Linked DNA regions of Acidithiobacillus ferrooxidans ATCC 23270. The protein of the gene in region 1 interacts with the protein of each later gene in a pairwise test. Links are inferred from orthologs where the notes say so. Each region holds a gene or a part of one and is shown on either strand. Other genes may lie near its edges. The genes, in order: AFE_RS09570 and def.

Evidence for each region.
Region 2: the proteins of AFE_RS09570 (region 1) and def interact in binary tests that used the Escherichia coli proteins (3 or more experiments, as listed by UniProt). The link is inferred for Acidithiobacillus ferrooxidans ATCC 23270 from one-to-one orthologs.

Annotation. Positions count from the first base shown.
Region 1 is NC_011761.1:1,822,711-1,825,876, forward strand. What follows is about bases 49-2,897. They hold AFE_RS09570 (aspartate-semialdehyde dehydrogenase), read right to left. Parts: upstream 2,060-2,897; coding sequence 1,037-2,059; downstream 49-1,036. Other genes in these bases: AFE_RS09565 (FimV/HubP family polar landmark protein), read right to left, coding at 49-973; leuB (3-isopropylmalate dehydrogenase), read right to left, coding at 2,067-2,897. Outside these bases: more of AFE_RS09565, read right to left, coding at 1-48; more of leuB, read right to left, coding at 2,898-3,143.
Region 2 is NC_011761.1:19,360-22,658, reverse strand. What follows is about bases 56-3,037. They hold def (peptide deformylase), read right to left. Parts: upstream 1,808-3,037; coding sequence 1,304-1,807; downstream 56-1,303. Other genes in these bases: dprA (DNA-processing protein DprA), read left to right, coding at 2,936-3,037; AFE_RS00090 (LysM peptidoglycan-binding domain-containing protein), read left to right, coding at 1,890-2,939; fmt (methionyl-tRNA formyltransferase), read right to left, coding at 370-1,311; rsmB (16S rRNA (cytosine(967)-C(5))-methyltransferase RsmB), read right to left, coding at 56-364. Also shown: more of rsmB, read right to left, coding at 1-55; more of dprA, read left to right, coding at 3,038-3,299. UniProt on the Escherichia coli protein: Removes the formyl group from the N-terminal Met of newly synthesized proteins. Requires at least a dipeptide for an efficient rate of reaction. N-terminal L-methionine is a prerequisite for activity but the enzyme has broad specificity at other positions.

The DNA.
Region 1 (3,166 bases):
TGGCATCCGGCGTCTGCAGCGGGCTGGCCGGGGGTGCCACGCTGGCTACGGGAGCGGTCACCGCTGCGGCAGGGGCGCTGGAAAGCACCAGATGCGTCGCGCTCCCGGCGGGTTTGACCGCAGTTGCCGCAGAAACGGCCGGCGCGCTGACGGGAGCCGCGCTCGTTACAGCAGCGGAGGCCGTCGGCGCAGTCGCCACCGCAACGACCGACAGTTTGTTCGCCGTCTGTCGGGCAGACAACCAGGCGCTGGCCTGTGCGGGTGAAGCAGACTGCACCTGGGCCAGACTGGGCACCGTCAACATGGTTCCGGCATAGAGGTAATCGGGATTACCGCCCTTGAAGGCCTGCGGGTTGGCCTTCAGCAGCGCCGCCATGACCTGATCGATGGTGACCGCATTACTGTTGACAATGGACTGCGCGGCCTGAAAAAGAGAGCCGTTGACCGGTACCGGGCCATAACGGCTGACTCTTGCCCAGCCGTGATAGAGGGGTGCGGCAGCCGTATGGCGGGTGGGCCGCGGCGTTATCGGGGAGGCGATGGACTGCGGAACGGACGCCGGCGGCGCGGCGGCGGGGACCACGTTATTCGCGATACCGGATGCCGTATACTCCCGGACCATCTGTCCTCCGGACCAATCGAGCCGCACCAGGAAATGCAATTCCGGCTGGGCGAGCGGCAAGGGACTGTTGATCAGTATCGCCGGCCTATCACCGCTGCGCACCGTAAAATGCCAGTGATCCAGTGCGCCCGATCTGGGAAGATCGATCATCGCGAAGTCGCTGGCCCGCGCGAGTCCGACGCTGAGGTTCGCTTCGCCTTTGGGGTTCAACGACTGTAGGGGAATCTCCGCGCGAAAGGGCTCCCCCGGCGCGGAGAGCACCCGCAGCTCACCGAGTCCCAGCGCCTGCGCCATACCCGGCAAAAGCAAACCAATGCCGGCCATGGTCAACAACCACCTGTTCTTATTCATCGATATCTTCCTCATTTGGGTAACGCCAGCGCACTACGGCGAGGTCTGTCGCCGATGACGTTTTTATAGATAGTCGCGAATCAGCAACTCTGCAATCTGGATGCTGTTCAGTGCCGCGCCCTTGCGGATATTGTCCGCAACCACCCAGAAATTGATGCCCCGTACATGGGAGCAGTCGCCGCGAATGCGGCCTACATAGGTGGCGTCCTGGCCGGCTGCATCCAGTGCTGAGGGCCATGCACCCGCGCCACGATCATCCACGACGACGATGCCCGGGGCCTTTTCCAGCAGCGCGCGGACGGCCTCCGGCGTGATGGGCTCGCGGGTTACCACGTTGACCGCTTCAGAATGGCCGTAAAATACCGGCACCCGCACACAGGTAGCGGTCAGGGCAATGTCCGGCATCTCCAGGATTTTGCGGGTCTCCCAGAGCATTTTCATCTCTTCCTTGGTATAGCCATTGTCCTGGAAGACATCGATCTGGGGCAGGCAGTTGAAGGCAATCCGCTTGGGAAACACCTCGGCAACTCCCTCCTCGTGACGAAAGATCGCCAGGGTTTGCTGGCCCAGTTCTTCGATGGCCCGCCGACCCGCACCGCTGACCGCCTGATACGTCGCGACCACCACCCGCTCGATGCCCGCCGCATCGGCAATGGGCTTCAGCGCCAGCAGCATCTGGATAGTCGAGCAATTGGGGTTGGCGATGATACCGTGACGCCGGTAATCGGCAATCCGTTGCGGGTTCACTTCGGGCACCACCAGCGGGATTTCATCGTCATAGCGGAACTGAGAGGTGTTGTCGATGACCACACACCCGGCAGCCACCGCCTTCGGCGCGTACTCCGCGCTGACCTTGGCTCCGGCGGAAAACAGACCGATATCGGCCTGCGACCAATCGAACGTCGCCGCATCCTGTACCAGCACCTGCTGGCCGTTGAAGGGCAGACGTCCGCCCGCCGAGTGGTTGCTGGCCAACAGATAGAGCTTATCCACTGGAAACTTCCGCTGCTCGAGAATCTGCAGCATGACCTCGCCGACGGCACCGGTAGCGCCCAGGATGACTACGTTGTATCGTGATTTTTGCATCTGCGTATCAATCCTTGAAGTTCAGGGCGTCGACCACCGCGGCACCCATGGCTTTGGTGCCGATCACCGGCGCTCCCGGCGCCGCGATATCTGCAGTACGCAGGCCTTGATCCAGTACTCGCTGCACCGCCGCCTCCACCCGCTGCGCCCAGAGCTCGGCACCGAGAGAATACCGCAGCATCATCGCCACGGACAGAATCGTGGCTAAGGGATTCGCCTTGTCCTGCCCGGCTATGTCCGGCGCCGAGCCGTGGATGGGCTCATACATCGCCCGGCCCTCGCCCAGTGAGGCCGAGGGCAGCATGCCGATGGAGCCGGTCAACTGACTAGCCTCGTCAGAAAGAATGTCACCGAACATGTTGCCGGTCAGCAGCACATCGAACTGTGCCGGGGCACGGATTAGTTGCATGGCGGCATTATCCACATACATGTGACTGAGCTGCACATCGGGATAGTCCTGCGCCACCTCGGTGACCACCTCGCGCCACAAACGTGTGGTCTCCAGGACATTGGCCTTGTCCACCGAGCACAACTGCTTGCGACGCCCCTGGGCAGCGCGGAAGGCCACATGGGCGATGCGGCGGATTTCATCCTCGTCATAGACCATGGTGTTAAAGCCGCGACGCTTGCCATCGACCACTTCCAGACCACGCGGCTGACCGAAGTAGATATCCCCGGTCAGCTCGCGCACCACCAGGATGTCGACATCGCGCACCAGCTCCGGGCGTAACGGGGAAGCATCCAGCAACTGCGGAAAAATCTGCGCGGGACGCAGGTTCGCATAGAGATCCAGCCCCTTGCGCAGGCGCAGCAATCCCTGTTCCGGGCGTTTGGCGGGCGGATATGCGTCCCAGCGGGGGCCGCCCACCGCCCCCAGAATGACCGCATCCGCCTCCAGAGCCAACTGCAAGGAGGCGGCCGGCAAGGGATCATCGCTGGCATCCAGCGCCGCGCCGCCCACCAGGCCCTCGCTGCAGTGCAGGCCGAGCCGCGCGGCCTGATCCACGGCATCCAGCACTTGCCGGGCAGCCGCCACGATTTCCGGACCAATGCCGTCACCCGCAAATATGGCTATTTTTTTCATACCAGATCCTTGTTTCATCACGA
Region 2 (3,299 bases), 1.8 Mb from region 1 along the record:
CGCGCGCCCACGGTTTTTTGACGGCCTCTGTCATCTCCACCCAGTCATTGACCACTGCAAAGGCGGGTCGTTGGCCGTGGCGTAACTCGAAAAGGGCCAGACTGAGCAGAAAGCCGAGATCGGCATCCTCCTCGCGCCACGGCTTGCGCAACAATTTTGCGGAAAGGGCCTGTACGGACAGAAATTCGCGCAGCGTACCCAGAACCAACCATTGCAAGGTCGCCCGATCCGTACCGGTCAACGAAACCGGCAGCAGCGCGGCATCCACCGTCTGTCCGCTATCCACACCGCGCAATACGGTAATGGCGGCCTTGCGCACGGCCCCACCCGATGTGCTTTTTGCCCGTTCAATGCCTGTTCGCATTTCCTTCATCCCAGTACTTCACCGACCTGTGGGCGATAACCGCGGGCGAAGTCACTGCCACTGAGCACTCCCTTACCTGCAGGCTGAACCGCCAGCAACTGCAATCGATCCTCACCACAGGTCACCACCACCCCGTCCTTTTCCACGGCGCTGATGCTGCCGGGCGCCTGATCACCTCCGGCGCCCAGCACCCGCGCCTGCCAGACCCGCAGGCCCTTGTCGCGAAAAAGCGTATGGGCGACCGGACTGGGATTGAACGCCCGCACCAGACGCTCCAGCGTCGCTGCAGGAAGCCGCCAGTCGAGCAGGGCCTCCTCCTTCTTCAGCTTGTGGGCATAGGTCACCAGCGCGGGGTCCTGAGGTACGGGTTTGAGCCGCTCCGCCCAGAGATCGTCCAGGACGTGACGCAAAGCCTTGCCACCCAACCGTGCCAAACGGTCGTGCAGGCTGGCCGCCGTGTCGTCAGCTGCGATGGGCAGGCGCTCCTCCCATAGCACCGGGCCGGAGTCGAGCCCGGCCTCCATCTGCATGATGGCGACACCGCTTTCTTTGTCGCCCGCCGCGATGGCCCGGGCGATAGGCGCCGCGCCGCGCCAGGCCGGCAGAAGGCTGGCATGCACGTTGATGGCGCCGCGCGTCGGCAAGGCCAGTATCGCTTGAGGAAGAATCTGACCGTAGGCCACGACGATCAGCAGATCCGGCGCCAGGCTCCGGAGCAATTCCAGGGCCTCGCCCGTTTTACAGGATTCCGGCTGAAAAACAGGAATGCCTGCGGCCAGAGCCTCCTGCTTGACCGGGCTGGCTTGCAACGTCCGCCCTCGGCCCGCCGGGCGATCCGGCTGTGTAAACACTCCGACGACGGCTTCCGGACCTTGCCGCAGTTCGGCGAGGGTGATGCGTGCAAACTCCGGTGTCCCGGCAAAAACAATGCGCTGTTTTTCAGTCACCGAGCCGCACCCTTTTTTCCGCCTTACGGCGAATCAGACTTTGCTTGAGGCGGGACAGATGGTCGATAAAAAGCGTGCCGTCGAGATGGTCGATCTCGTGCTGCAGGCAAACCGCCAGCAGACCGTCGGCCTCCAATTCAACGGTTTTGCCCTGTACCGTGGTGGCGCGTACCGTCACCTTTTCGGCGCGGCGCACCGTTTCCAGCACCCCTGGCACCGACAGACAACCCTCCTTCATCTCCTCCTCACCGGTGCGCGCGATGATTTCCGGATTCAGCAGGGTCAGCAGATCGTTGCGATTTTCCGAAACATCCACGACAATCAGCCGGTGGCCAGCGGCCACCTGTGGCGCGGCGAGACCGATACCCGGGGCATCATACATGGTCTCCGCCATATCGTCGGCAAGCTGCTGAATCTGTTTGTCCACCCTGGCTATGGGTCGAGCCACGTCCTTGAGGCGTGCGTCAGGAATCTCCAGTATCTTCAAAAGGGGCATTTCGTCACCAATTATTGCAATCCGGCAAAAATCGTATCTTGAACTAATACTATGCCCTGCGGAAGTCCGGCGGAGATCATTCATGCAGAAGAACATCTGGCGCAACACCCTATTTTGTCTCGGCCTCTGCGCCATGGCCCCGGTAATGGCGCAGGCGGCGCCGTCCGGCACACTGTTGCGCACTGCGCACAGCTACACCGTCAAACGTGGAGATACCCTCTGGGGTATTGCCGCACATTTTCTCAAAAACCCTTGGGAATGGCCGCGGCTATGGCACCGGAATACCTACATCAAAAACCCCAACCTGATCTATCCGGGCGACCGCGTCGTGATCACCCGCGGGCCGGGCGGCCAGCCGGAACTCCGTGTGATCGCGCTGCATCCTCAAATGACCGCGGAGCCCCTGCCCACGGTCGCACGCGGCGAGGTCATGCCTTTTCTCGGCAACCCCGGTGTCATCGCCAGCAAGAAGGCTTACGACCAACTGCCTTATCTTGCCGCCAGCGCCAGTGAGCATATCGTCTACGCGGTCGGCGACAAACTCTATGCCTCCGGTCTGGCACATGCGCCCGTTGGTGCCCATTACCAGATTGTCGCCCTCGGGCCGGAGCTCTATCGTCCCGGCCGCAAAAATGCCGTCGGTTATGCACTCCGCGATCTGGGCAGCGCCGTCGTGCGTCGCAATGGCGCCCACGCCGCCATGGAAATCACCAACGCCCTGAAGGAAATCTCGCTGGGCGACCGGCTGATACCCGCCACGAAGAGCGTTGTACCCCACTACTTCCCCAGCGCCCCCTCCCACCCGGTGAAGGCTCACATCATCGCCAAGATGAGTGATTATCCCGAAATCATGGTGGGTCAGGTGGTTATCGTGGACCAGGGCCGGGAAGACGGTCTACGCGACGGCAACGTACTACAGATTGAAAGAGCCGCGGAAACGACGAAAAATGCCGTGACCGGCAAAACCTTCGCCCTGCCACCCCAGAAGGTGGGCAGTGTGATGCTGTTCCGGGTCTTTCCCACCGTCTCCTACGCGGTGATTACCACGGCGACGCGTGGCATCCAGGTAGGTGACCATCTGGCCAGTCCGAGTCCCGTAACGGCCAGCGACAGCTCCGCAGGGAACGGGTGACCGACCGGGCCTGGCTCGCCCTCGGTCGGATCGCCGGCCTCGGCCCGATCCGCCAACGTGCCCTTCTGGAGCGCTTCGGTGCGGTGGATCGCTGTTTTCAAACCGGTGCCGGCGCCCTGCAGGGCCTTGGTTTGCAGGCGGCGCAAATCGCCGCTCTGCAGAAGGCGCCCGAGGACGTTCTCACGCCCGCAGACCGGCGCTGGCTGGAAAGTCCCGATACCGACCTCTGTCGCTGGACGGACAGCGACTACCCGCCGTTGCTACGCCATATCTCCGACCCGCCCCTGCTGCTCTATTTACGCGGACAGCGCGCCTGCCTGAACCAGGCCATGCTGGCGATCGTCGGCAGCCGCAGCCCCA